DNA from 3 places in the Ruegeria sp. N7 genome. Region 3 is predicted to be linked to each of the others. Evidence: riboswitches for the same ligand, from Rfam matches in the RefSeq annotation. Region 3 holds a riboswitch; each other region holds the start of a gene.
What was found. Region 3 has a riboswitch for cobalamin ahead of ACR0ES_RS19040 (DUF4198 domain-containing protein). Riboswitches for the same ligand answer to the same signal wherever they lie in the genome.
Positions count from the first base shown of each region.

Region 1 (9,835 bases), on a different contig from region 3:
TAATCTTCATGTCGGCCATTGCGCTCGCGGCAACCGTATTGTTTTGGTTATGAGTCCAGAGCCTAAGCAATCGCTCATTGCTTCAATCGGCGACGACTGTTTCCAGCCCGAAGCGGACCTTCGCAACCAAGCTTTGCTAACTCCGAAATATACAACGAAACGGCCAGTTGCAGAGGTTGTATCGGCGGTGGCAACCAACCATTCATGTCGTCGACTAACCTGTTCAACGTCGCACTACAACTTCTTCGAACTGATCCCACGAGGACCTAATCTTCGAAGCGTTCATTTGGCTCGACCACATTTACTTGCTTCGGAACTTGGTCGGTGTCATTCCGGTCTGACCTCGGAAAAAGCGAGTGAAATGGGACTTGTCAGAATAGCCGAGCATCAGTCCGATCTCTGCAATTGTCATCTGGTTTTGTTTGAGGTGCTCCTTGGCGACATCGATACGCAGCCGTTTGATTTCGCGCGGTAGCGTTGTGCCTTGTTTTTGAAGCGCTTTCAGAAACCGTTCCGGTTGTATTCCCAGCATTCCAGCCACCATCTCTGGTCCCAAATCGGTTTCATCCAGTTTGTCGCGTAAGACAGATCGCAAAGCTGCCACCACGGTTACTTCTTCATCTTGTCGAAGTGATGCTATGGGCTTGGCAGAACCCTCAGAGACGTGGTGCAAAAACAACCATTCCACAGGAAAACTAATTTGCATTCCGGGATCAGTCCCAAGGCCAACCTCGATCCCTTTGTAGTCGATAGGCAGCCCATTGATGTATCTGCTTTCCCATCGCACACGGGAAGAGTCCCAGGACTCTCCGACGACGGTCTGCAATAGGCGTACATAGATTGCGGCACCAAAACCGGTCACCTGAATGGGTGGGACGGTTGGTTCCTGTTGCCTCTCGATACGATAAGTCGCTTTGTCTGCTTCAATGACAAGGCTGTGCCGCACAGAATTGGACTCCTGCGGCACGAGCTCAACAAAGCGGGTAAAAAACTCGAACAGCGTTTTTGTAGATTGCAAGGCTTGAGCGAAGGGCGGCCATCCTTGTAGGTCAAACGCTTCCCCTACATTCAGTCCTAGGTATCGATCCCCTGATACTTCTGAGAAAGCATTTACCAAGCCGTAAACCAACTCGGAGTGAACGAACACGGATGGGTTAGTCATCAGTTCAGCTTTCAAGCCGACCTGATCCAATGCTGGTTGCGGATTGATCTTACGTTCGGTGAGATATTGCAGAAAGGGAGCGGCTAAAGAGAGGCGAACAAAGCCCTCGCTATGCTCTCGGGAGGTGGAGTTGAAAGGCAAGCTCATAACCCTTGTTGGATTAGCTTTAAGAAGTGGCCATTTTAATCATCATATTCGTACATCCTAATTAAAAAGGGGCAACCGTGTCAGTGAATTCCAGACTATAGTTGGCAAAACATGAATATGAAGGGAGTACTTATGTCCGGCTTACGAATGTCTCTTTGCTCGACGGCAATTGTCGCAGCAGTTCTTTCTTTTTCGACGACCGCGCAGGCTCAGGATCAAGAAGAACCCCAAACGCTGTTTACCAACGTACATGTCTTCGACGGCGTCAATGAACAGCGGATCGAAAATGCAAGCGTTCTGGTTGAGGGCAACCTTATCAAGGTCGTCTCAACTGATGCGATCGATGCCCCCAATGCGGAGGTGATCGATGGCGGCGGTAGGACACTCACACCTGGCTTCATCGAGCTTCACGCACACCTCATGCTCATGGGACCGTCTATCGCTTCCATGGAAACGAACTCGACCTGGGAGGATTTTGGCATCCATGGAACCAGGATGGCCGAGATGTACCTGATGCAAGGATTTACGACTGTAAGAGATGCTGGCGGCGCCAACGGCGGTCTGCGGAGGGCCATCGACGCCGGACAGATCGTCGGTCCACGTCACTATGCGTCAGGCGCGTTCCTCGGGACACGCGGCGGCCACGCTGACTTCGCATCCTTCACCTCGCCGCCGGGCGGACAGACCAACTTCGGTAATCTGAACATGGCGCAACAAGTCAGCGGTGTCGATGATGTCTACCTGTATGGTCGTAATAACATGCGCATGGGGGCGACACAGCTGAAATTCATGCAGTCGGGTGGGGTGATCTCGGCGTTTGACCCATGGCAGTTGCTCGCCGGCTCCAAGGAAGAAATCGAAGCTGCCGTTCAGGTTGCCAACGAATACGGCACCTATGTCATGGCGCATTCTTACCGCAAGGAAGCAATCATGAACGCCCTTGAGGCCGGTGTAATGTCCATTGAACACGGCTTCTCCTTCGATTGCGAGATTGCCGAGATTATGAACGAGAAAGGGGCTTACATAACGACTAACCTCACGGCTTTTGATCCGGGTTTGTTGGATATCCCATCGGTCAAGAACGAGCCCAAGAGCCTCGCGAAAGCGATTTCGGCGTCCGCGACTTTCGCGAACTACATTCCGAATATGAAGGAATGCCCGGTAAAACGCGGCTTTCAGACCGATTGCGTGGGATCAGTGGAAGCATGCAACATCCAGATTGCTTATGAAAAACATCTCAATAACGAGTTCTTCGGACCGTACCAGTCGATGGTGACACTTACGTCAATCGGCGGTGAGGTCGTAGCTTTGTCAGGCGATTTTTCGAACCCTTACACGGCTGGCAAGCTCGGTGTGATCGAGGAAGGCGCCTATGCCGACATCCTGCTGATAGACGGCAACCCCCTCGAAGACTTCTCTGTCGTTGGAACAGGCGATCAGTGGTTCGGTGCGGACCCGAGGCCGGACAGCCCGGAAACAATCCGCCTGATCATGAAGGACGGTGTGATCTACAAAAACACACTGGATTGACCAGATAAAGCAGCCGGAGAGCATTCATGCGAAATTGGTTTTGCTCCGCAGTATTCGCAGGGTTGGTTTTGTGCGGTTATGATGCTGCGGCGACGCCTGGAACCGCGTTGGACTGGGCAGATCTGCCAGATCCGTCTGCGCAGGTCTTTGATGACCCCTATCGTGAACTCAGCCCCGAACAGTTCGACGATGTTCTTTTCGTTGTGCGTATACGCGGCAGGTTGCAGCAGGAGGTTGGCAGCGCCGAAGAACGGCAGAAATGGCAATTGCTTTTAGCAGAGACCGAAGACGCCTTGGTGTCAGACGGAATTGACGTCGACTGGTTACTCGATCAGCGCGAGGTTGTGACTGAACGTCGAAGAAAGGCTGGAACGAGCGGAAACCCGCAATTCGACGGCAGAACAATCACACTCGCGGGCTTTGCCATTCCTGCTCCAAGCGATCCGGACGGCCGGCCTGTGGCGTATTTGGTGCCAGAAAGAGGGATGTGCAGCCACATGCCTCCACCTCCGCCTAACCAGATGATCCGTGTGCGGTTGAACGGGGACTGGGCGCCTAGCTATTTCCACGAACCCGTTCGGCTGACAGGCACGCTGACTATCGATCCTTCCGTTCATAATATGATGGTTGTGGATGGCCTCATGCCTATGAATGCGACTTTCCAGCTAGTGGCGGAACGTGTCGAAACTCTGGAAACCGAGGCAGACAGGTTGGAATGGAAGCAGCGTGCTGCTGATCGCATCCGCGCGGCAGGAAATCGCAAGACCGGTGGGGCACAGGCGTCAAAATGATAAGACTTCTGGTTGCCGCATTGAGCATTGCATTTGCTGGCGCAGCGTCGGCTCAGGGACTATCCGGGCCATCTTCAGTCGAAGCCGATCTTGCGCCCGGAGACGGGCTCACCGATCCGCAATATCGTTCCGATTTTCCACGCAACATCGCACCGGGTTGGTTTCAGTGGAAAGACCGACTGGCTGAGGGTGGTTTTCGGTTCAACATTGACTACCTGGCATTGGGCCAAACCACGGATGCTGATCTGGGAACCGGCGAAGCAGCCAGCGGAATTGCGCGGTTCTACGGCAGTTGGCAGGCAACTGAACGGGGGTCTCTGACATTCAAGATCGAAGACAGGCACAGTTATACTGACGTTGCTCCGCAATTTCTCGGGCTGGATGGCGGAGCCCTTTCAATCACGGGAACAGCCTTCAATGACAACGGTTTGCTTCTGACCAATTTGTTCTGGACCCAAAGGGCTGAGAATGGGTCGTGGGCGCTGCAAGTCGGCCAGATTGATGTAACGGACTTTGTGGATATCTACGGGTTGGTAAGCCCCTACAGTGGTTTTCAAAACCTGTCTTTCAATACCAACCCGACAATCAACACGCCCAACCAAGGCCTTGGTATTGCCGGCGGGGTAAAGCTGAGCGAGAACCTCTACGCCGTTGCCAGCGTATCAGACGCAAACGCCGACCCGTCCGATCCAAACTTTGATGTGTTTAGCGACGGCAATCTCTTCAAGTCGCTCGAACTTGGGTACACGTCCGGCTTTGATCGCATCTACTTCGACAATATCCATCTGACCCTCTGGCATGCGGATGCGGCTGACGATGGCAGTCGAGCAGAAGATTACGGCGCAGCGTTTTCCGCCGCATGGTTTGTTGACAATAAATGGATGCCGTTCTTCCGTGCAGGGGCCTCGAAGGGAACCGCAGCGCTTTATGAACGGTCGATTTCTGCCGGTCTCGGTTACTATGGTCGCAACACCGATTTGGCCGGTCTGGGCCTAAACTGGGCCGAAGCAAGAGGCATAGATGGCGATCAGTTCACGCTTGAAGCTTTCTACCGCTTTTCAATCTCACCCGGACTGCAGATCACGCCATCGGTACAATTCATTTCCGACCCGCTTCTAAATCCCGATCAGGACCGGATTACCCTGTTCGGTCTAAGAACCCGGATCGTTTTCTAATGCGGGGTGAAGGCAGTCACTAAGGGGTGTGCCAAAGGGCAACTAAGAGAGATCAAGCGCGTGCCGGAATTTTCAACGCCGGTCGAATGAAGTTGGGAAGCAAAGGAACAATCTATGAAGATTGCATACGGAATTCTTGCAGCCTTAGCAGTTGTGTTTTTCATCCTTGGAGGCAGCGATGCCCATGCCAAAGACAACAAGGGTAAAAAGCCGAACAAGGGGGGCAAGAACGGTGATGTCAGCATTCAGATAGAAGACAAACCCGGCAAAGGCCCAAAAGCTGTACCACCTGGACAGATCAAGCGCTACACGCGCGGTGCCAAGCTCCCATCTGACCTGGAGTTCGAGGATATTGGGGACCTTTCCAAATGGAAGCTTGGGGAGCCGGGCAAAGGAAACCGCTACATTCTGGTCGATGACGAAGTCCTCGAAGTTACGAATGACCTGTCTACCGTGGTCGATGCCGTCGGCATCGTCGGTGATCTTCTAAATTAGGCGAAAGTACGATGTTTCAGGGCAAGAACTACCTCGTTTGCCCTGACGCTGGCCGGGGCGATCATTTGTGAACCCCGGCCCAAGTTCAAAACCCGGATCCGAGGCGCTACGATGATAAAGGCCCTTCTTGTTCTTTTTGCGCTTGCTACCTTTTCGTCAGCACGCGCCCTACTCGCTCAGGAAAACGGTGCAACTGAAGTCCCGCAAACAATACGCTTTGAGGGCTATGTATAGCCCAGTCGCGAAGCAGAACTGTCGCCTTTGGTGGACAATGTGGTCAACCGGACTTTGCAAAGTCTGCTTTCTGCGCATCGCTGACGTAGTACAGTCGGGATGCTGCGCGGCAGAGAAGCGAAGCTTTGCCCGATAAAGCGGAAGTTGACCCGAGCCATCTCAACATCCGATTTCGGTGCAGTGGGTAGCTCTCGAAAAAGTCTTCGAGGTGCGATGCTCGCCGAAGCCCGTCAAATTTGCGATGGACTAGTGTTGTTTCAATATTTGCGGCATGGGCCGGCACTTCTAGTGGTCTTGGTCTTTGTTCTACTTTTGCACGCTTATGCCTCCTGATTTTGGTCTTGCACGCTTATGCTTCACGCGTTGCACAGTTATGGTGTTTCATCAAATTTGTCGCTCTTTAAGCTATTGTTTTTAAGAGATTTTTTTGCACAACCTATGCGAGAAAATACTGATTCGTGCACGCTTATGCTCAATTTGCACCTAATATCACACACTATGAATCTAGGTCCGGATTTTGGCGCGTTCTCAGCGGCTTTTCTGATATCAGCGCCATGTTGAGACGCGCAGGTGCATGCTCTTGCGAGAAAATAGGAAAGACCCCGGAGTTTTTTCTTGCCGCAGGGTAAGTGTTAAGGTACCCGCGTTTTACCGGTCCCGATGTGGCTAAGAGGGAATCCGAGGTGCCTTTTGGTGCCAACCGGAACTGCCCCCGCAACTGTAGGCGGCGAGCGCTGTCCATTTCCGTCACTGGGCCATTTTGGTCTGGGAAGACAGGACAGACAAAGACCCGTCAGTCAGGAGACCTGCCGGTATGAAACCGAAACACACCGGGCGGGGTTGTCCGGGGAGGTTGCCGAAGAAACGCGCCGGGCGGTCTATTTTCTACCCTGCGCTCACGGCAGGCAGTAAAGCGTCTGTTGCTTCGGTAAATGCCCATTCACCCGTTCTCTGGTCATTGACACATGGAGATCGATTGTCATGTTTCTACGCACTGGCCTGATTGGCCTTTCCTTGCTGGCTACCAGCGCTGCCGCCGAAGGAAACTTTCCCCTAACTATCGAAAACTGCGGTCACTCGGTCACGTTTGACGCGCCAGTGACGTCGTCAGTCACGGTCGGCCAAGCCGCGACCGAGGTGCTTTATGCGCTGGGTCTGGGCGAGCAGGTTCTTGGAACCTCGGTCTGGTTCAACGAGGTGCTGCCTGAATATGCCGAGGTGAATGCCAAGGTAGAGCGTCTGGCAGACAATGATCCCAGCTTTGAAAGCGTTGTTGCCAAGCGGCCGGGACTGGTCGCAGCGCAATATGAGTGGCATGTCGGACCCGAGGGCATCGTCGCCACGCGTGAGCAATTTCACGAACTGGGCATTCCAACGTACGTAATGCCTGCAGATTGCATCGGCAAAGACAATACAGTCGGCGGCGATGGCACCCGCCTGCAAGCGTTCTCGACCGATACGCTGTATCAGGGTATCGAAGAACTGGCGGCAGCCTTTGATGTATCCGAACGCGGCACGGACCTGGTTGCCGAGTACAAGGCCCGCGAAGCCGCAGCCGTCGCCAAGGCGCAAACCGTGAAGCTGGACGATGTGTCAGCCGTATTCTGGTTTTCCTCTCCTGAAATGGAAAGCGACCCGTTTGTGGCCGGACAGAAAGGCGCACCGGGATACATGATGAGTAAATTGGGTATCCGCAACGTCGTCGAGACGGATGAAGAATGGCCAACAGTGGGCTGGGAAACCATTGCCAAGGCCAATCCGACGGTGATTGTTATCGCCAAGATGGACCGCCGTCGCTTTGCTGCGGACGACTACCTGAAAAAGCTGGAGTTCCTGCGCACTGATCCGGTGACCAGCCAGATGGATGCGGTCAAGAATGACCGGATCGTCATTATGGATGCGCAGGCCATGGACGCCACCATCCGCGCAATCCCGGCGCTGGAGGATCTGGCCGAGAAGCTGGATACCATCGGAAACAACCTGTGAACGAGGTCGCCGCAATCTTACGGCAGGGTTTCAAGGCTGCGTGCCTTACCGTGCCATTGTTGATTGCGGCGGTTCTTGCGGGCGCGATGATCGGGGAAACCTCTCTGTCGCCCGATTTGGTTCTCTCCGTTCTGGCCAACAAGCTGGCCGGAGCGGACTTTCCTGTCGACCCAATTGATCAGGGTATTATCTGGAGCTACCGGATTCCTCGCGCTCTGGTCGCTGCGTCCTGCGGTGCCGGTCTGGCTGTCGCAGGGGTCGTGTTGCAGGCTTTGCTGCGAAACCCGTTGGCCGACCCTTACATTTTGGGCATTTCTGCCGGGGCCTCGACGGGTGCCGTGGCTGTAACCATCGCTGGTTTGGGTGGGGGGGCTTTGTCGCTGTCTTTTGGCGCGTTCAATGGCGCGCTTTTGGCTTTTGGTTTTGTCGCGTTGCTGGCCCGAGCCGCTGGCGCAGGGGGCGGACGGGTTGCGACGGCACAGATCGTCCTGGCGGGAATTGCCGGGTCTCAGTTGTTCAATGCGCTGACGGCCTTCATCATCGCCAAATCCGCCAATGCCGATCAGGCGCGCGGGATCATGTTCTGGCTGATGGGAAACCTCAGCGGCGTGCGCTGGCCGGATGTGTATCTGGCCATTCCGGTGGCCCTTGTCGGTTGGCTCATTTGCCGCTTTCACGCCAGAGCACTGGACGCCTTTATTTTCGGCTCTGATTCAGCGGCCTCGCTGGGCATATCGGTACGTCGGGTGCAGGCAACCCTGATCTTTGCGACCGCGCTCACGACAGCTGTCATGGTTTCTATCGTCGGATCCATTGGCTTTGTCGGGCTGGTCATCCCTCATGCTGCCCGGTTCCTTGTGGGACCGGGGCATCGCAGGCTTATCCCAACCTCCGCCTTGATCGGAGCGGTCTTCCTGATCGGCGCAGATATCGTGTCGCGCATCATCATCCCGGGTCAGGTTCTGCCGATTGGGGTGGTCACCGCTCTGATCGGTGCGCCTGCCTTTGCCGTAATTTTGGTGCGCGGCCAGAGGAGCGCCCGATGAAGATCGAGGCGCAAAACCTGACATATTCCGTTCGCGGCAAGACTTTGCTGTCAGACGTATCCTTTGTCGTGGAGCCCGGCGAAACACTTGCTTTGGTCGGACCTAACGGTTCGGGAAAATCAACGCTGATGCGCCTGCTGGCGGGGTTGGTACGTCCGGTTTCAGGAAAAGTCGTCATAGCGGGTCATCCCGTTTCGCATTTGTCGCGCAGACAAATTGCCCAACGGATTGCCATCGTTGAACAACAGGCTGATACGGCCGAACGCGTGACTGCACGATCCGTGGTCGAACTGGGCCGCACGCCCTGGCTGTCGGCCTTACGGCCGTGGCGCGCCGAGGACACCTGGCAAGTCGACAAAGCCCTGCAAACCGTGGAAATGGCCGATATGGCACACAGAGAATGGGCGACATTGTCGGGAGGAGAGCGCCAGCGACTGCACATCGCACGCGCTTTGGCTCAGCAACCGGGACTCTTGCTTTTGGACGAACCGACCAACCATCTGGACATTCATCACCAACTGTCGATCCTGAACTGTGTTCGAATTCTAAAAGTGACGACAGTGATGGCGCTGCACGATCTGAATCAGGCGATGGCCTGTGACCGGGTGGCTGTTTTGTCAAAAGGGCGGCTGGTCTCTCTTGGCCCGCCCGAACATGCCCTGTCTTTGGAAACCGTTTCAGAAGTTTTCGGTGTCAAAGCACAGTGGGGGTATAGTGCCGGCGGGACAGAACGATTTCTGTCCTATCATCTGGACTGACGGATTCCGATCGCTTCTGGTCGTACAGGATATCAGTGTCGTCAGCGCAGCATGTCAGATACGTACAATCTACGGCCTCAAAGCCATATTCCAACGGCGCGCAATCTTGACTTGGGTTTCCTCACAACCCGTCAAGTTGCCCGTCGAATGCTGTCTTGATTCTGACCTGGATTGGATTCGTTCGTATTTTTGCCTTCAAAGATGATCAGCAGGCGCGTTGTCCGAGCGTGGGTCGACCAAACCTCAATGATATGTTCACTACTTGTTTTGAACCGTGAAACAGATTCCTTTTGGAAACCTCTGAGGCTTGACACAAATCACGACACGCCATCAGGTTGAACAGATTGCGGCGACCGCATGTCGATATTGCAGATTACCCACAATCAAAGCCTCAATCTGAGCCTTAAATTAACGGTAGATTAACGAAACAGGGCACAACAAATCTCTGGATGACAAGTTCTTGATATACTTATGCCTATATCGAGATTTATTGGTGGGTAATCCTGCCGGT
Region 1 covers NZ_JBQFLR010000004.1:187,976-197,810, reverse strand. Annotated here, with positions in the region: one part of gene ACR0ES_RS08390 (IS5 family transposase) at 1-53, shown strand, start outside; gene ACR0ES_RS08385 (helix-turn-helix domain-containing protein) at 302-1,309, opposite strand; gene ACR0ES_RS08380 (amidohydrolase family protein) at 1,427-2,839, shown strand; gene ACR0ES_RS08375 (DUF3299 domain-containing protein) at 2,866-3,630, shown strand; gene ACR0ES_RS08370 (carbohydrate porin) at 3,627-4,805, shown strand; gene ACR0ES_RS08365 (hypothetical protein) at 4,920-5,300, shown strand; cobalamin riboswitch at 6,170-6,362, shown strand; gene ACR0ES_RS08360 (ABC transporter substrate-binding protein) at 6,516-7,520, shown strand; gene ACR0ES_RS08355 (FecCD family ABC transporter permease) at 7,535-8,566, shown strand; partial or broken gene ACR0ES_RS08350 (ABC transporter ATP-binding protein) at 8,563-9,072, shown strand.
Region 1: it holds a riboswitch for cobalamin, as region 3 does, so the genes downstream of both, ACR0ES_RS08360 (ABC transporter substrate-binding protein) here and ACR0ES_RS19040 (DUF4198 domain-containing protein) in region 3, are expected to answer to the same signal.

Region 2 (9,835 bases), on a different contig from region 3:
GTTGCGGCGTTGGTGGGTTTTGGGTTTCTACGAATGGCAGGCCGTCGATTGCCTTGCCTTCGTCCAGACTCATCAGGTGTACCGGGCAGAGCTTCGAGATTGCCTCGACCGAGTATCCCCTCAGTCGAATGCGGGAATACGCGAGGACGAGACGCAGCTTCGTGTCATCGTCCAAGTCCCTTTCATGTATCTGCGAAAGCGCAGAGACCTGTCCGTCCCTTGCGCACAGCTCGAGCCATGCGACACCAACAGCCGATGCCTTCGTCTTTTCGTTCATGAGTTTTGTACCTTTGGGTTTCGCGTTGCTGCGTTTGTCGAGTTCTGCCTCGAGGAGCAGCACCTTGTTCTTCCATCGAGCGAGTGTCTCCTCAGCCTTGATGATCTCGCGTTGTTCAGAGGTGAGTTCGGCCTGCCCAATCCCATGAGCTTCCGCACAAGACGAGCAATTGTATTCATCACCGAACGGTGCCGGGAACTTCACGCCGCAGGAGATGCAGGTCTTGTAGGTAATCCTGCGGTTCTCAGCGATGCACGTCTCGCACCTCGACGCTTTCGGTTTGTGGGTTGCGTGTTCTTCACCACATGCGTTGCAGGTCTTGAGGTACATCTGCCGGGGTGACTTCTTCGACTTGGCAACGGGCATCGTCGTGGTCCTTACATGTCAAACAGCCAGTCCGCAGACGGCATCGGAGGTGCGTGTGGTTTGGGCGGGGGCGACGGTCGGGGTGTCCGATCTGACCCCGAAGTCGTGGCGGCTGGGTCGATGCCTTCGGGATAGACCCCGGAGATCAGACCAGAGGACCTGCGAAGTGCCTTGTGGTATCTCGGGGGTACGTGGGGTGAACGCGGTAACTTGTGGTCGAATATCGAGTCACCGAGGAAGTCGGTACGCATCGACCGGATTGGTACCGAGACCGGTGGGAATACCTCACCAGACGCGAGGAGACGTCCATAGGTGACAACAATGAATGCTGTTAGGTCACGGTCAGATCGACGTAGACCGAGCTTCTCAGCAGCCTTGAGCGTGGCTGTGCCGACAACGGCAAAGTCAGCGTAACTCAGGCGGTACTTCGAGTATTGGACATCGCCGGTCAGCACCTCATCCTTGCGACCGGGAGGGACGCAAAGCCCCTGACGGCCCATGTAAGTCCCTCCTGCAAGGAAGACGTTATAGCGGTGTCCCGTATCGAGGAACTCTCGGGCAAGAACGTAATGGACGAAGGCCCTGACAATGGCTGAAGCGTTAGGCTCGTGTCGTCTGCCGATGAGGAGATGCGGCAACCGCTCCCTTGCTCTGCCGTATCTCAGTACGGCCATCCTGTATGTGGGTCGATCTGACCAATCACCGACACGATGCCGCCCACCTCGGATTAACCTGACGGCCTCGACAACCTCTGATTTTGTCGGCTTGGTCTTCCTCAAGACCGACCGGGCAACTGTGTTGATAGCGTGACCAGGTATGAAGCCCCCAAGTGGAACCCCTCGGCTCCTGACGACCGACTGACAGCGGGAACACAAGCCCCACCGCTGGGGTAGCCGTTGGGTGATCTCATAGGCAGGAAGCGGATTAGTGCATGTAGCGGAGGCACAGACGCCGTAGAGGCTGGTAATCATGACGGCCTCGCTGAACGGTTACGCTGGGTTGTGCTTTGGGGATACTTAGGGGGCGTCCCACCAAGGAATAAAGAGACGCCCCCATCAACCCGCCCAGATGCACAAGCTGACAGTGCATCACGGGCGAGATGAAACGGTAAAAGGTCTCACTACATCGACCCGTCAGTAACGACAGGGATGCGTGTGAGACCTGAACCAACATCGACCAAGGACCAAGGTCGAAGCGGCATAAGGATTAGGATTGATGGTTGTCGGTGATGGACATTCACCCAACGTACACTGATGGGGAACCGTGAAGCCTCGAGAGGAAGCTGATCGTGTAACTAGAGGTAAATCTCATTGTATCTGTTACTCATAAGCGTGCAGTAATTCCAACCCATTGATTTACAACGAGGTGTACCGAGGGTGTCATCGACCGGTAATGATCATCATCGATCATCAACACAGAGGAGTTACCGAGGGTGAACCTATGGGGGAACTCTGGGTGATACCTTGAGGTATAACTTTTCGTTTCTTCTCTGTCTCATAAGGGTGCACTAATTCAAATCCCCTTGTTTCATTGGGTTTCTGGCACCCGAGTTCCCTCATCGGTCATGGGGTGATCCTCCGTCCTTGCGGATCGACGGTAGGACAACCTGAGTGACCCAGTTTTGGAACGCACGGGCCTCGGGTTTGTCGGAGCGCATGATGATCTTGTAGAGGCCGCTCTCAGAGATCAGCTTGTTGGGGCGTCCGCGTGTACCACCGTTCAGTCTCAGTAGCCTAACTTCCGTCTGACCTAAGTTAGACGTCGCGTTGGTAACATTCTTGATGGCGAGAACGTCCAACACGTCCTTGGCGACGAACCACGGGTTCCCGTCGATCTCCACGACGCGGATGGTGTTGACCTCGCAGGTCCTCGACCTTCCATCTTGGCTCCTGTGAGCCTTTGATTTTATTGGGAAATAAGAGGCTAAAAACAGAGGTCAGGTAGGGTGACCTACAAAACGCTGTTTTAGGGGTTTAAGAGCCTCGGCCAGATGGACACCAGCCGAGACGTTTTGGGGTTAATTCAGAAGTCAGCTGTAATTGACCCTACTGTGGCAAGCCCATGCTTCTCGCGACGGTGAGCAGGTCGTCGATCTTGTTCTCCAACGCGTAGAACTCGTCGTCGGTGTATTGATCAGCAAGTGATCCCATTGCTACCGCGTGTTCTTCTCGCAGATCGGCGATCTTCTCATCGATGGCGAACGCAATTGCATCTTGGGTGTTCGCGAAGTGTGTCAGTGTCATTTGGTAATTCCCTCTATTCCGTGTCTTATGGGACCTGAATAGAGGCGCGGAATCATCGATGTCAATAACAATTGCGCGGCATTTGTGTAAGGATTACAATATGTTAACCCCTACGATATCGCAAGTATCTGTGGTGAGGAATAAGGCTATACCGCCCTTAGTTTGAACATCCAGACCACCACGCTGGAAAGGACAAGAACAAGCCAAACACACGACGAACTGAGCCACCTAACCGACGCGCTTGTCTAAGTGGTGGCCAAGAGTATGCTCATGCCCCGCGCATGCAACTCAAGGTCAAACCCCGCGTGATCCCGCTAGGTCATGGACATCATGACACTTAACATAATCGCCATTATTGACTCATTGAGACTGAGCAATATCAACTACTTAGATGATCGGACATGACTTACGCCTCCCGAAGCACAAGATGTTGTGCCGTCGGTGACCTCTGGGTTATCTGCGAGGCGCTCATCCCCTGCCCGGTCGAAGGGCGTACCCTGGGTGGTGACTGATGAATTTACTGGGGGTTCACTGAGGGGGTAGGGGGGGGCCGGGGAAAGGATCACGTAATATTAACCCGCTCAGATTTTTGGCTCAAAATCCGAACGTGTCATACGCAAGTCACCGCCCCACTCACTCTTGTTACTTTTCCGCCTTTTTAACTGGTTCTACTTTAGGCTAGACAGATGGCTCTCCAAGTTTCCCAACAGACCACGAAGCGCCAGTTGGAAATCCATATTTCTCTTCGTCCGATTCACTACGGCCTCTTCAAAGTACCATGCACTTTTGAACCGCATCGCCTCGGCAATCGTCTTTGGTATTCTTGTGTGTTTGATAGCATATCTACTGACGATGAAATCCAAGTCATTTCGGTTTTGCGCATCAGTAAGTTTGTCCAGTTCTGTTTTGAACGTTGTCTCTTCCGATACGACGATTCTTGCGCCTTCCGTCTGCTTGATCTGACGCCAATCTGGAAGTTTTCTAAGAAAACGGTTTCTTGCTGAACGTTCAGCGCGTCGTGCGGCTAGGTCTTCTTTTGTATCGGTATCAAGAACGGCTAGAGCAGCGCGTTGTGCGTCCTCTGACATCTTCTTTGCATCACTACCAAAGACCTCAGCTTGAACCAAAGCCATCTCATTTACTGAACATGAAGAATAGAATACGGATTCAATCGAACTTCGTTCGAGCGCAAAAACTTTCTTTGACTCGAGCGCGGACACTTCATCATCCGTTCTATCATCCCTATCGATCAATCCAATAGGGCTAAGCCAGTGTAGTCCAGTGGTCCCTTCAAGCCCCGCAACAGAACGCTCCACCTCACGGCAACTTCCACGTGGAACGACCGAAACCTCGGGATACAACGCCGAAACAAGAGGGAAATCCAAACTTCCACCGGCGTTGCCTTCAATAAACAACAACCTGCGACGGGCACCAAGTATAGCCCTTCTGATTTCACTGGGCACTTCGACACCCGGCATAAGTACGTCGATGTCCCAGCCATTTGCTCGCGCTCCCGTCCAACTACAACTTCGCACGATCACGACCTTCGCATCGGGATTACAACTAGGGAGTTCTGGCTCATGTGTCGCAATAACGAAACAGCAGTCTTTTCTCTTCTCAAAAAGCGCGGACAACATCGGTTCCGTTATTGCCCGATGCAGGTGCCGTTCTGGTTCATCAATGAGGAACAGTGTTCCGGGCCTTGCAGTTAAAACCTGCGCGGCGATCATTACCGCGTTTCTCTCGCCATCCGATAAGAGCGGAATGTTGAAAGTCGGCCCACCGCCGTGACTCGCTAAAACGTCACCAACGTCATTTATGGAAAGCTGAACTGACAAAGAACTGAACGACAAAATATCGTTCAATGCCTCCAAAGGAGATGGCCTTTTGGCATAGATTTTTGCGGATTCAAATTGGTCGCTTTTTAAGAGTTCCAGAACATCTCGACCTACAGAGTTTTGAGCGTTAGCCAGATCAAACAAGGCAATCTGCGTTCTATGAGAGGCGTAATCATCTTTCCAACGTGCTTCGTCTTGCTTGTCTCGAGCGTTGATAGTGCTTTGAAGCTCCATTCTGGCTTTTGGGGTTACGTCAACAGAACTTGAGTTCAACCAAGACTGTCGGTGGGCTGCTATCTTAACTACGGACGGCGCACCCGCTGTCTGATACAACTGCGTAATTAGTGCAGACTTCCCTGACCCGTTTGCGCCCACTACAAATACAACCTGCCCCTCAAAAAGTGGGATATTGGTTTCCGCGAGTTGATCTACGAGAGATGGTATTTTCCAGTCGTGTCTCATTATTATTTGCCACCCTTTGCCGCCTCAAATCTTGTTGAAAACAATTACCTAAATCCAATCCTGCTATCGATGGTGTTTACGCACAAGAGAAAGCTCTAAGATATGGTGTGATGATTAGAATGTAGAAGACCCACTGCATCTAGGATGGATCGAGGAAGTCAGCTTTACAAAACTGAACACTCGTTAACAAAATACAAAAGGGAGGATACAAGGCGGATAATCAGGAGGATATCAATAACTTAACTTATTATTTTTATTAAGTTTTTACTTTCATCTTATAATCCGGTACTCGCCTCCAACCACATCCTAATCGCTGACTTAACCCCGCAGTACGCGCGTGCGACGCTTGGTATTTTCAGACGTTCATGGCCCGCGATTCTGTCGAATTGCGGGCCAGATATTGCGTGTTTTTCGGAACTCCTGCCTACCCCTGCTCGTTCACGGGGCGCGATTTTGTCTGGTATATGCTTTACGTTCAGGCGCGCCCTTGTGGCACAACCTCGTATCCCGGCTCTTCCGGCTCATCATCCGTCATTTCGGCTGGAAAGCCCGGGGCGGTGATATCCAGGCCGGTTGCCTCTTCCAGCCGTTTGATAATATTTGGTGAAAGCTCGCGTTCGCCATAGCGCGCGATACCATCGTTAAAGATGCTGATCATCACCGGGTTTATTTCCAGCGGCACCCCGGCGCGGTCGGCGACCTCCTGAAACAGACCGATATCCTTCTTCACCAGATCCATGGTGAAGGAAATATCGCGCGACCCGTTCAGGATGACCTGACTTTCGGTTTCGTGCACGAAGGACGTGCCGGACGAGATTTTGATCGCCTCATAGGTCGTGTTCAGATCCATCCCCGCAGCCTTTGCCGTAACCAGTGCTTCGGCGCAGGTGATCAGGTTGGCGGTGGCAAGATAGTTGGTCATCACTTTCAGCACCGACGCCGAGCCCAGTTCACCGGTGTGCAAAACCCGGCGGCCCATTGTCGTCAGGAACGGCAGAATTCGTTCAAACGTTTCCCGGTCGCAGCCCGCAAAGATCGAGATATTGCCCGTCGCGGCACGGTGGCACCCGCCAGAAACCGGGCAATCGACGGCCGCACCGCCGCGCGATATGACTTCGGCACCCAGGTGTTTGACTTCGGCCTCGTCCGTGGTCGACATCTCCATCCAGATCTTGCCGGGGCCCACTTCGGGCAACATCTCCTGCATGACTGCGTCCGATGCTGCCGGAGACGGCAGACAGGTGATCACCGCATCGCAATCGCGCATCAACTGGGCGGGCCCTTCTGCCGCCTTTGCGCCTTTGGCGACAAACTCGGCCACCAGATCCGCGTTCAGGTCATGCACAGTCAGATCAATGCCGTTGCGCAAAAGGGATCCCGAAAGCTTGCCGCCTACGTTACCCAGACCGATAAATCCCACTTTCATATGACGCATCTCCAAGTTCGTCGTTTTCCCGTCATGCGACCATATACCGAACACGTTCTTCATGCCGCCGAACGACGCCTACAGGTCGCTTTTTTCACCTTGGCTTATTTGTTGCGCGCGAACCGCTTGACAAGCGGGTCAGCGGTGCCGCATGTCCCTGTCGTTGGTGTCGGCGACAGCCGATGAAAAGGGAATGCGTCAACGGTTCATCCGCCAAACGCAGCCGCCCCCGCGACCGTGACCGGAGAGGATGCCCAATGCCACTGGCCTGTGCCGGGAAGGCGGGACATCCGACAGAGCGACCGCTCTGGCATCCGCAAGCCGGGAGACCTGCCAACACCCGAAGTTGAAACCGGGCGGGGTGTTCCGGTGTCGGGTCCATGTGCAGACGTGGTGCCCGCATGAAACCCCGTCCCCCGCGAAGAGGATTTGGGGGGATGAGAGACATGACCGAGACCGCACCGGTAGAATTACTGGTCTGCACGACTTGCCGCCGGGGTCTGCCCTTCGAGGATGATGCTGAGCGTCCCGGCACATTGTTGCACAAGGCCTTGGAACAGGCTGCCCTGCCAGATGGCATCATTCTGAAACCTGTCGAATGCCTTTCGAACTGCGATCAGGGCTGTTCCATCGTTCTTCGGGGCGGGCCGGATCGCTGGACCTTTGTTTACGAGAACCTGAACGAAGTCGATCACGTCGATGTCATCATCGATGGTGTGACCAAGTATCTGGCCACAGACGATGGTCTGGTGAAGTGGCGCGACCGTCCTGAACATTTCCGCAAAAACTGCGCCTCGCGCATTCCCCCGATTGGAGGCTGAGATCATGTCGAACCTAGAAAAACTTCCCGTCACCGTGATCACCGGCTTTCTGGGCTCGGGCAAAACCACGCTGGTGCGCCATCTGATGCAGAACCCGCAGGGAAAGCGTCTTGCGATTGTTGTTAACGAGTTTGGCGATGTGGGTGTTGATGGCGACATTCTGAAATCCTGCGCGATACCGGATTGCCCTGCGGAAAACATCATGGAACTGGCAAACGGCTGCATTTGCTGCACCGTGGCCGATGACTTCATCCCGACCATCGAGGCGCTGATGGCGCTGGAACCGCGCCCGGATCACATCCTGATCGAAACATCCGGCCTTGCACTACCCAAACCGCTGCTGAAAGCATTTGATTGGCCTGATATCCGTTCGAAAATCACCGTTGATGGCGTGATTGCGCTGGCCGATGCCGAGGCTGTGGCCGCCGGTCGCTTTGCTCCGAACGTTGAAGCGGTGGATGCCCAACGGCTGGCTGATGACTCGATCGATCACGAAACACCCTTGTCCGAGGTGTTCGAAGATCAAATCTCGTGCGCGGATATCATCCTGCTGACCAAGCCCGATCTGGCAGGTCCCGAAGGTGTCGCGAAAGCCAAACAGATCATCGCCACCGAGGCGCCGCGCCCGCTTCCCGTCGTCGAGGTTGCAGAGGGTGTCGTCGACGTACGTGTCGTGCTTGGCCTTGAGGCTGCCGCCGAAGATGACATGGACGCGCGCCCGTCACATCACGATGGCCATCACGATCATGAGCATGACGATTTCGAGAGCATCATCGTCGAGTTGCCGGAACAGACCGACCCTGCGGAACTGGTAGCCAGAATCGAACGTCTTGCGACTGAGCTGAATATCCTGCGCGTCAAAGGCTATGCCGCCGTCGCTGGCAAACCGATGCGCCTGCTGGTTCAGGCTGTCGGCGCGCGGGTTCGTCACCAATACGACCGCCCGTGGGAGCCCGGTGAAGAGCGCCGCTCGCGCCTGGTCGTGATTGCCGAGCATGACGACATCAAAGAAGCCGAAATCCGTGATATCCTCGTGGGTGTGACCGAGGTTGCCGAGTAAGTCATGCACGTCGTCTTTCGCGAAAGCCACGGGCTCGAGGAAACCGAGACCCCAACCGATCTGGGCCAAAGCCCGGGTGATCTGGTTGTGCTGTCCTTTTCCGACAGTGACCTGGGCGCTTTCGCGGCGGGCTGGCATCGCGGCGGCGGGCCTGAGGGGCGGATGCCCACGATGCGGCTGGCCAATCTTGCGGCGCTGAAGCACCCTCTGTCCGTCGATACCTATGTCGAACAGACACTTGAGGGCGCAAAGGGCATCCTGATCCGTCTGATAGGTGGCGTGCCCTATTGGTCTTACGGGCTGCAACAGGTTCTGGCACTGGCGCAAGCCAAAGGCATCGCGTTAGCCGTTTTACCGGCGGATGGGCGTGAAGACACTCGGTTGGATGAGTATTCGACCCTGCCCCTCTCGACCCTGAGGCGGCTGGCACATCTGTGTGACACCGGCGGCGAAGTCGCCGCGCAGGCCGCATTGGCCCAGATGGCCTTGGCAGCAGGGCTTTATGCCGGGCCAGTGATGGGCGCGAAAACCCTGCCCGAATGCGGTGCGTGGTGTCCAGATCAGGGTGTCGTCCCGGTGGGTTCCGCATTCCAGAGCGATACGAAACGCATCCTTGTCACCTTTTATCGCGCGTATCTGACATCCGCAGACACCGCCCCGGTCGCGGCCCTGATCCGCAGCCTGCGCGCCCGCGGGCTTCAGGCGGTGGGTCTGTTTGCCCCGTCGCTCAAGACCCCAGCCGCTGCCGACTGGCTCAGGGAACAGGTCGTCGCCTTGCGACCGTCGGCGATCATCAACGCCACTTCATTCTCGGGCAAGGGCGCGTCCGGCACGTCGCCTCTGGACGCAGCGGATGTGCCGGTGTTTCAGGTCGCTCTCGCCACCTCGCGACGCAAGGCCTGGGCGGAGGCCGAACGCGGCCTGTCACCCGCCGACCTCGCCATGCATGTGGTATTGCCCGAAGTGGACGGGCGAATATCGGCAGGCGTTGTCTCTTTCAAAGAACCGGGCAAGCGCGATCCGCATTTGGAATACTCGCGTTTTGCGCATCGGGCCGAGTCGGACCGGATCGAGGCGATCATCGATCGGGTATCGGGCTGGCTTGCCCTGAATGACAAACCCAAGGCAGACCAGATCCCCGCGTTGGTACTGTCCACATATCCCGGCAAAGACTGGCAAATGGCCCATGCGGTTGGTCTCGACGCGCTGGCCTCGGCTGAGGCGATGCTGTCTGATCTTTGCGGTGAAGGCTACGACATCGCGGCTGGCGATCCGGTTGCCGACGCACTCTTGGACGCCCGGATATCGTGGCCGCTTGAGGATTATCTGAGCGCACTCGCTG
Region 2 covers NZ_JBQFLR010000001.1:849,207-859,041, forward strand. Annotated here, with positions in the region: gene ACR0ES_RS04235 (hypothetical protein) at 1-643, opposite strand, end outside; gene ACR0ES_RS04240 (hypothetical protein) at 655-1,143, opposite strand; gene ACR0ES_RS04245 (BRO-N domain-containing protein) at 2,199-2,483, opposite strand; gene ACR0ES_RS04250 (hypothetical protein) at 2,689-2,886, opposite strand; gene ACR0ES_RS04255 (AAA family ATPase) at 3,555-5,186, opposite strand; gene ACR0ES_RS04260 (NAD(P)-dependent oxidoreductase) at 5,662-6,675, opposite strand; cobalamin riboswitch at 6,760-6,964, shown strand; gene ACR0ES_RS04265 (DUF1636 family protein) at 7,059-7,433, shown strand; gene cobW (cobalamin biosynthesis protein CobW) at 7,438-8,493, shown strand; gene cobN (cobaltochelatase subunit CobN) at 8,497-9,835, shown strand, end outside.
Region 2: it holds a riboswitch for cobalamin, as region 3 does, so the genes downstream of both, ACR0ES_RS04265 (DUF1636 family protein) here and ACR0ES_RS19040 (DUF4198 domain-containing protein) in region 3, are expected to answer to the same signal.

Region 3 (9,835 bases):
ACCATGGCCGGAAGCCGCGCTGCGTCGTCGAGGGATGTGTTCCATTTGGCCAGAGGCCGGAACAGCGCAGGCTGATCCAGTTCGGTCAACGGGTATTTACCGCGGCTGGTCGTCGCCACATCCGACGTGATTGCCAATATCGGAACCGAGCTTTCGTTGGCCTCGACCACTCCGGGCAAGATATAGGTCGCACCACCACCGGACGGGCCCTCGCACACGCCGGGCTTGCCGGTGACGCGGGCATAGCCATCCGCCATATAGGCCGCGTGCCGTTCATCCCGTGTCAGAATGTGCTGAATGCTGTGATCCATCCGGGCAAGGGCATCATAAAAGGGCAAAGTGGTATCGCCGCACAGGCCAAACATATGCGTCACACCATGCGCTTCGAGCATGCGCACCATGGCTTCGGCTCCGGTCAGAAAATTTGTCCCTGTCATGGTTGCGAGTCCCTTGTGTCAAATCTGTACGCAGACCTGTATACAGTTTTGTATATTGATTTCAAGCTCAGCGTGTGGCACCTGTGATTCAAACGAAGAAGGGCTGGGGTAATGGCGGGTCCGCGCGTCGATGATATCTATGATCAGGTCAAGGCGATGGCGGTTTCGTTTCGCCTGCGCCCCGGCGACCGCCTGAACGAAGTGGCGTTGTCCAGGGATCTGGGCGTCAGCCGCACCCCGCTGCGCGAGGCGTTGAACCGTCTGGTTGCCGAACGGCTTTTCGACTTCCGCCCCGGACAAGGCTTTTTCTGCCGCCCGCTGGACGCGCAAAGCGTGTTCGACCTGTTCGAACTGCGCCAGATCATCGAAACAGCGGCGGCGCGTGCGGCCTGTGCCAAGGCATCGGACGAAGACCTGCAGCTGTTGCGGGACGAGCTTTACGCAACGGGCATCGACATCACCGGTCTGACTGTCGAAGAAGCCGTCAACCGGGATGAGGCGTTTCATTTGGGTATCGCGAAGCTGTCGGGGAATATGGAACTGTTGCAAACCCTGACGCGGATCAACGACCGTATCCGCTATATCCGTTGGATTTCCATGAGCCTCGACCGCGTGCAACGCTCAAAGGACGAACACAAACGCGTCATGCAGGCTTTGATGGACCGGAACGCGGATGAGGCGGCACGGGTTCTGGCTGCACATATCTCCAAGCGTATGGATCAGGTGCAGGATGCCGTGCGTCACGGGATTTCGAACATCTACATGGAAGGGTCGGACGATATTTCGACCCGTATCATCGAGGAGGTTGAGGGATGATCGCGCAGGGCGGAAAATCCATCTACGGTGCGTCTGTCGGCATTCTGATGCTGGATGCCCGCTTTCCCCGCATTCCCGGCGATATGGGCAACGCGCAGACCTGGCCCTTTCCGGTTCACTACCGCATTGTGCGTGATGCCTCGCCGGATCGGGTGGTACGGCACAAAGCCGAAGGCATGCTCGACGTGTTCATCGACGCGGCGCAGGAGCTTGTCAAAGATGGTGTGGACGGGATTACCACCAATTGCGGGTTTCTGTCGCTGTTCCAAAAAGAGCTGGCCCAGGCGGTCCCGGTTCCGGTGGCCACATCGTCCCTGATGCAGGTTGAAATGGTCAACCGCATCCTGCCGGCGGGAAAACGCGCCGGGGTTCTGACCATATCAGCCTCCACTCTGACCCAAGATCACTTGCTGGCCGCCAATGTTCCATTGGACACGCCTATCGGCACAACCGAAGGCGGGGCGGAGTTCACCCGCGCAATCCTTGGAAATGAGCTTGGTCTTGATGTGGAAAAGGCCCGCAAAGACAATGTCGAAGCCGCAATGGCCCTGACATCGGAACACACCGATCTTGGCGCGATCGTGCTGGAATGCACGAATATGTGCCCCTACGCGCCCGATATTCAGCGCGCCACAGGGCTGCCCGTGTTTTCTATCGTGTCTTTCGTGAAGTGGTTTCAGGCCGGTCTTGTTCCGCCCACCTACTAGACAGGTGACACGGGCGCTCTGACTGACCTGCCCTAAGATGTCACAGGTTCAGGTCGCCTTGTACCGAGTTCCGGATCACCCGCTCGGCATTCGGAATGTCGTTTGAAAGCGCCCGCTCTCTTGCGGCCTGTTTGTCCAGCCCAAACCCAACCCAACGGTCGGTGAGCCGGGTTTCCAGTGTTGCAAGATCGACGCCCAGAAACACCTTGAGCGCCCATAGGGAGTGAAGGCCCGACCAGCCCGGTTCATCCAGCAAAAGGTAATTGCCTTCAACCAGAATGACCCGCTGATCAGGCGAGATCATTGATCGGGCAGCGATTGCCAGATCAAGCTTTCGGTCGAAGCCCGGAATTGCAACTTCATCTTCGGTGCGCAAACGCACAAGCAAGGCACGAAACCCGGCAAGATCGAAGGTTTCCGGCGCGCCCTTGCGCGGGAAAAGCCCACGTTCTTTCAGGATCGCGTTGTCAAAGTGAAAACCGTCCATTGGCACAAGCCCTGCTGACACACCGCGCCGGTTCAGCTTGGCTGTGGCAAGGCTGGCAACGGTGCTTTTCCCGGATCCGGGCGGGCCGGCAATCGCGACAAGTTGCCGGTGTCGGGCCGGCGGCAGCGCCTCAACGGCGTCGACGATGCTGTCGGCCAGAACGTCAGGGGCGGTGCTGCCACCGGTCATGCAGCCTGATCCTCGGGCGGTGCGTCCTTGGCCCCGGTCATGAATGCTACGGCGTCGGACATCGAATAGTCCTTGGGGTCAATCACACACAGGCGTTTTCCCAGCCTGTGCACGTGAATCCGGTCTGCGACTTCGAAAACATGAGGCATGTTGTGGCTGATCAGGATGATCGGAATGCCGCGTGATTTCACATCCTGGATCAGTTCAAGGACTCTGCGGCTTTCCTTTACGCCCAGTGCTGCTGTCGGTTCGTCCAGAATGATGACCTTGGATCCGAATGCCGCCGCGCGTGCCACGGCAACGCCCTGGCGCTGTCCACCCGACAGGGTTTCGACGGCCTGATTGATATTCTGGATGGTCATCAGACCCAGTTCGCTCAGCTTTTCGCGGGCGAACTTTTCCATTGCCGGACGGTCTAGCATTCGAAGCCATGATCCCAATGGCCCCTTTCGCCGAATTTCCCGCCCCATGAACATATTGTCCGCAATCGACAGGGCAGGGGACATGGCAAGCGTCTGGTAGACGGTTTCAATACCGGCTTCACGCGCGTCGATCGGGGAATGGAAATTCACCTTTTGACCTTCCAGCCAAACATCGCCTTCGTCTGGCGTCACTGCGCCGGACACTGCCTTGATCAGCGTCGACTTACCCGCGCCATTGTCGCCGATCACCGCCAGAATCTCACCCGGCATCAGGTCAAAATCGCAGTGATCCAGCGCAGTCACCTTGCCGTAGCGTTTCACAAGGTTCCGTCCTTTGAGAATGGGTTCCATCAGGCTGCTACCTTTCTGATCCACTGGTCGACCGCGACCGCTGCGATGATAAGGATGCCGATCAGCAGGAACGTCCATTGTGCATCCGCGCCCAGCAACCGCAGCCCAAGCGTAAAGACACCCACGATCAGGGCACCAAACAGGGACCCCAGAATAGACCCGCGTCCGCCAAACAGAGATATCCCCCCGATCACGACCGCGGTAATGCTTTCGATATTGGCCAGCTGGCCCGAGGTTGGCGAAACCGACCCGATCCGGCCAATCAGGGCCCAGCCCGCAAAGGCGCAGATCAGCCCGGACAGCATGTAGACGGATATCAGCGTACGGTGCACGTTGACACCAGACAGTTCTGCCGCTTCGGGGTCATCTCCGACGGCATAGACATGCCTGCCCCAGGCCGTGTGCCGCAACGCGTATGCAAGGACGAGGATCAGCGCCAGCATGAAGACAACACCAACGGTAAACACCGCCCCGCCCACGTTAAACTTGGCACCAAACAGTTGCAGGATGGCGGCGTGTTCCTCGATCTCCTGCGACCGGATCGTTTCGTTTTGTGAATAAAGGAAATTCGCCGCAAGAACGATCTGCCACATGCCAAGGGTGACGATGAATGGCGGCAGCTTGATGCGACTGACCAGAAACCCGTTCAAGGCCCCGATTGCCGAGCCAACAGCAAGGCCGCACACAATCGCAACCGAAGGCGGCATTCCATAGCGGAAAGTGAATTGCCCCATCACAACCGACGACATCACCATGATGGCCCCAACACTCAGGTCGATGCCTGCGGTCAGGATCACAAGGCTCTGCGCCGCGGCCACGATCCCGACGATCTGAACCTGTTGCAGGATCAATGTCAGCGCAAAGGGCGAAAAGAACTTGGGGCCCAGCAAGACACCAAAGATGACGATTGCAGCGACAAGGACGATCAGCGGGACCAGCGACGGGTTCACATGCAGAAAATGCTGAACCGTTCCGACAAATCCGCGTTGGTGATCGTCAAATTCGGCAACTTGCTCTGGGCTGCCCTTTGCGGCGGTTTCGAAATCGTCGGCTTGTCGTGAAGAATCGGACATGGAACTTCCCCCAAAGCGTCAGGTTTATGACGACTTTAGCAAGGTTTCGGGCGTGTGGGTGGTTTTGATAAGTGGAAGGCCGCGCAGCGGCCTTCCACACGTTCAGCTTAACCCCAGCAGAGGTCCATGCCTTCCTGAACCGAGATGGACTCGACGCCGTCGGCGGCCTTATCCGTCACAAGCGCCACGCCAGTGTCAAAAAAGTCCTTACCGGGTGTGTTCTCGGGTTTCGTCCCTTCGTCCGCCCATTTCTTGACAGCCTCAACGCCCAGCGATGCCATCAGCAGCGGGTATTGCTGGGATGTTGCGCCGATGACCCCGTCCGCCACGTTCTGCACGCCGGGGCAGCCGCCATCGACGGAAACGATCAGCACGTCATTTTCGCGCCCGATAGCCTTGAGCGCCTCGTAAGCACCCGCTGCCGCCGGTTCGTTGATGGTATGCACCACGTTGATCATCGGGTCTTTGGCCAGCAGGTTTTCCATCGCGCGGCGGCCGCCTTCTTCGTTGCCAGCGGTGACATCGCTGCCAACAAGACGCGGGTCGTCTTCATCGCCGATCACGTTCGGATCGGCCAGATCAACACCGAACCCCTGCAGGAACCCCTGATTGCGAAGCACGTCCACAGTGGGCTGGCTGACCGCAAGGTCCAACGTGGCGATTTTGGCGTCGTTTGCCGCATCTCCCAGAGTGGCTTTTGCCCATTGTCCGATCAGAAGCCCCGCAAGGAAATTGTCGGTGGCAAAGGTCGCGTCGGCCGAGTCGATAGGCTCAAGCGGGGTGTCCAGCGCAATCACCAGCAGCCCGGCATCGCGGGCCTGCTGCACCGCCGGAACGATGGACGACGTATCCGACGCGGTCAGCAGGATACCCTTTGCGCCATCCAGAATGCAGGTTTCAATGGCCTGAACCTGAGTTTCGTGGTCTCCGTCGACTTTGCCGGCAAAGGCCTTCAGCGTCATGCCAAGCTCTTCGGCTTTGGCGGTCGCACCCTCTCTCATTTTAACAAAGAAAGGGTTGGTATCCGTCTTGGTGATCAGGCAAACGGTTTCACCTTCGGCCATTGCACTGCTTGCCATGGCCGTAACCGCCAGCGCCGTGGCGCCTGCAAGTTTCGCAAGTTTCATCGGTAGTCCTCCCAGTTTTCCCAATGCCCGTCCGGGCATACGTTTGATCGGGCGAAAACCGGCCCGATCGAACGTGAAAACCATCACAAGATTCGAATTTCGAGTCAATAAATAAATCACTCTTAATTATTATTGACAGAAAGGAAGGGTTTCAACATTGTCGTCATGAAGGGGATGGCCGTGTCTGCAATGAACTCTTTGGACAATACCACTGGCGTACGCGAGCCAGATATGCGCGGCACCAACCAAAGTGGAATGCGGGCCCGAAATGAACGGCTTGTCCTGTCACTGGTCCGGCGCCATCAGGCCCTCGCAAAATCTGAAATCGCGCGGATGACCGGGCTGTCGGCGCAGACGGTCTCGGTCATCATGCGCCAGTTGGAAACCGATGGGCTGCTTCTGCGGGGCGAACCGATCCGGGGAAAAGTCGGACAGCCCTCGGTTCCCATGCGCCTGAACCCGGATGGCGCTTATTTCTTTGGGCTCAAAGTCGGGCGGCGCAGTACCGAATTGGTGCTGACGGATTTCCTTGGCAATGTCAGGCACCGTGAGCGGCGGACTTATGATTTTCCGACGCCCGAGGCGACATTGAGCTTTTCCAAAGAAAGCCTCGACAAAGTGATGGCGTCACTGTCGCCCGAGGCGCGCAGCCGGATCGCGGGTCTTGGGATTGCGATGCCGTTCTACCTTTGGGACTGGGCGCAGACATTGCAGGTTCCGCAGGAGAAAATGGATCCGTGGCGTGACGCGGACCTGAAAGGCGCGCTGGCCGCAAGCTATGACTTGCCGGTATTCCTGCAGAACGACGCAACGGCCGCCTGCGGTGCCGAGCTGGTCTTTGGCCCGGCGGAAGGCCCACGAGATTTCCTGTATTTTTATGTGGGCTTCTTCATCGGGGGCGGGGTGGTTCTGAACGGCTCGATCTTTTCGGGGCGGGGAAACGCCGGTGCGCTTGGCCCATTGCCCGTGCCGGACGACGCAGGCGGAGTGAAACCATTGATAGATGTCGCCAGTCTTTATGTGCTGGAGCGCGCAGTTGGTGGGAATGCCGAAACAGCCGGCTCAATCTGGGAAACGACACAGCATTGGGACCTACCGGAAACCCACCTTGAGAACTGGCTGAAACAAGCGGCGCACGGGATCGCACATGCCATCGTCTCGTCTTGCAGCCTGATCGACTTCGAATCTGTCAAGATTGATGGCTGGATGCCCGCAGGCATCAAGGCGCGGCTGGTGGAATTGGTCGAGGTCAAACTATCTGACATGAACCTGACCGGGCTTGAACGGCCCTTGGTGCAGGTGGGGACGGCAGGCCCGGATGCCCGCTCATTGGGGGCGGCCAGTTTGCCATTGTCGGAAAGATACCTGCTCGAAGGGTAGTTCATTCCCGAAAAACCCCGACCTTTATCCAAAGCGGATCCGCCGGAAAAAGGGCATTGCCCGCTAAACTTTTTGACAGCCAGCGCAATTGATCGTTGACGGATGCCGAAGAAGTCTGGCAAGCCGCTCGGCATGTCCGGTTCCGGGGCGTGCTCTGGAATCAATAGGGAATGCGGTGCGGGCTTTGGCCCAACTCCGCAACTGCACCCGCAACTGTAAGCGGCGAGCAGGGCTGAAGTGCCACTGGAGTTAATCCGGGAAGGCCAGCCCAACGCTTTGACCCGCAAGTCAGGATACCTGCCGGACATGTGCCTTTGACAAGGGCACTCCTAATCGGCGACGGGATGTGCGTCGGAGCAGGATGCTTGAAAAAGCAGCTTAGCTTGGACGTCCCCGCAGTCAAAACGCATCTCGTACCGGGGTTGGTGCGATGGGACAAGGACGACTATTGATGACCAAGCTGCTTTCCGCAGCCGCTGTGGCGATGGCGCTTCCAGCGATGGCAAATGCGCATTTCCTGCTGGAATACACCGCTGACACCATGATCGACGCACCGGGGAATGTTCCGGTCAAGCTGATCTTTTGGCATCCGTTCTCGAACGGGCATGTCATGGATCTGGACAAGCCGCAGGAATTCTACGTGATCCACAACGGTCAGAAAACCGATCTGCTGGATACCCTGGAACCCGTACGTTTCACCGGCGGCGAAAACGAAGGCGCGGCATTCAAGGGTTATGTTCCCGTCAAACGGTCGGGCGACTATGTGTTGGTGACTGTTCCCCAGCCCTATTATGAGGAATCCGAGGATATCTATATCCAGCAGATCGCCAAGGCATTCATGAACCGCAATGAACTGCCGACCGACTGGATGAACCCGGTGGGCCTGCCGGTTGAGATCATCCCGCTCAACAAACCAACCAACATCATCGCGGGTTCGACGTTTACAGGTCGGGTTATGGCCGAAGGCCAACCGGTTGCGGGTGCCGAGATCGAGATCGAGTACATGGCCGCAGAACCGAACATGGAAAGCGCGGCCGCTTCCGCCCCGTCGGTCTCGCCGATGCCGGGTGGTGCATTGGTCGCAACTTCGGATGATAACGGGTATTTCACGTTTGGCGTTCCAAAAGCCGGATATTGGGGATTTGCCGCACTCGGCGCCGGTCCCGTGACCGAACACAACGGCAAAGAACTCAGTCAGGACGCGGTCATCTGGATCCGCGCCTGGGATTTGGAGTAACCGTAGATGCACATCGTTGACGGAGCCTTGTCCAACCCGGTCGTGATCGGCGGAGCCGTCGCTGCGGCGGGTGGGATTGCCATGGGCCTCAGGTCGCTGGATCTTGATCGCATCCCCACTGCGGGGGTGCTGTCTGCCAGCTTTTTCGTGGCATCGCTGATCCATGTGCCGATTGGCCCTTCGTCAGTGCATCTGATCCTCAACGGTATGGCCGGGCTTTTGTTGGGCTGGGCCGCATTCCCGGCCTTGTTCGTCGGGCTTTTGCTGCAGGCCGTCTTCTTTGGCTTTGGCGGGTTGACGGTATTGGGGATCAACACCCTGAACATCGCGTTGCCCGCGGTTTTGGCCGGGCTGATCTTTGGCCGCCTGATCGCCCATGGCTCACCTCTGCAAGGTGCGATATGGGGCGGGGTCGGCGGTGCCTTTGCCATCGCCGCCACAACCGGCATGGTTGCGTTTTCACTGGCCCTGTCCGGGGATGCATTCCTGCCAGTGGCCAAGCTTGTTTTCTTTGCACATATTCCTGTCATGGCGATCGAGGCGATCCTGACTGGGTTCGCGGTTTTGCTGGCGCGCAAGGTCAAGCCCGAGCTGTTTGTCAAACGAGCGGTCGCATGAGGTATCTGGCAATCATTCTGGCGCTGTGCTGCGCACCCCTACCTGCCTTGGCGCATAAGGTCATAGCCGGAGTGTTTAAATCCGGTGACGCCATCGAAGGCGAAATCGGCTTTTCCAACGGCGACATGGCAAGCGATACCGAGGTCATCGTCAACGGCCCGGACGGAGCCGAGCTGGGCCGTATCGTAACAGATGCAGACGGGTTTTTTATCTACACGCCAAACGCGCCGGTGGCCCATACATTCTTTGCAAACCTTGGTGCCGGACATGTGGCCGAGGTCACCATGCCCGCTGCGGATGTCGCCCGGATCATGGGCGTTGAAGCGGAACCCGACACCCCGCCAACAAACGCACCTGCCCAGACAGTGGCGGTGTTCAGCACAGAACAACAACAGGTCATTGCCAGGGCCGTTCGGGATGAGCTGCGCCCGCTGCGTCGGGAAATAGCGGCATACCGCGAACAAAATGACCTGCAAACTGTTCTGGGTGGGATCGGATATATCGTCGGTCTGTTTGGTCTGGGCTTTTACTTTGCGGCACGCCGCAAGCTGGCGGCTTGATGGCGCACGTTCTGGGGCAACAGGAAAACACGCTGGTCAAAGCGGGCGCGCAGCGGCGCGGCGCGATCAACCCGCTTGATCCTAGGATGCGGATCGTTATGGCGGTTGTCTTCGCGGTGGTGACAGTGGCGGTGTCCTCGCTGACAGCGCTGTGCGCGGCTCTGGCGGTGTCCCTTTCGCTTCTTGCCGCGTCGCGTCTGCCCTGGCGGAAGACATTGAAACGCATGGCCATGATGGACGGGTTCATCCTGTTCATGCTGGTGTTGTTGCCATTCTCCATGCCCGGCGACCCGATGTTTACGCTCTGGGGGTTTCCTGCAAGCTGGCAGGGTTTCTGGAAAGCGGTCGAGATCGCCTTGACGGCCAACGCGGTCATCCTGTCCCTTATGGTGCTGGTCGGCACGATGGAGCCGGTTACGCTTGGCCACGCC
Region 3 covers NZ_JBQFLR010000026.1:9,072-18,906, forward strand. Annotated here, with positions in the region: gene ACR0ES_RS19000 (thiamine pyrophosphate-binding protein) at 1-437, opposite strand, end outside; gene ACR0ES_RS19005 (GntR family transcriptional regulator) at 549-1,253, shown strand; gene ACR0ES_RS19010 (aspartate/glutamate racemase family protein) at 1,250-1,960, shown strand; gene ACR0ES_RS19015 (nucleoside/nucleotide kinase family protein) at 2,001-2,636, opposite strand; gene ACR0ES_RS19020 (ATP-binding cassette domain-containing protein) at 2,633-3,409, opposite strand; gene ACR0ES_RS19025 (ABC transporter permease) at 3,409-4,482, opposite strand; gene ACR0ES_RS19030 (substrate-binding domain-containing protein) at 4,590-5,609, opposite strand; gene ACR0ES_RS19035 (ROK family transcriptional regulator) at 5,799-6,989, shown strand; cobalamin riboswitch at 7,110-7,308, shown strand; gene ACR0ES_RS19040 (DUF4198 domain-containing protein) at 7,441-8,226, shown strand; gene cbiM (cobalt transporter CbiM) at 8,233-8,844, shown strand; gene ACR0ES_RS19050 (cobalt ABC transporter permease) at 8,841-9,404, shown strand; gene cbiQ (cobalt ECF transporter T component CbiQ) at 9,404-9,835, shown strand, end outside.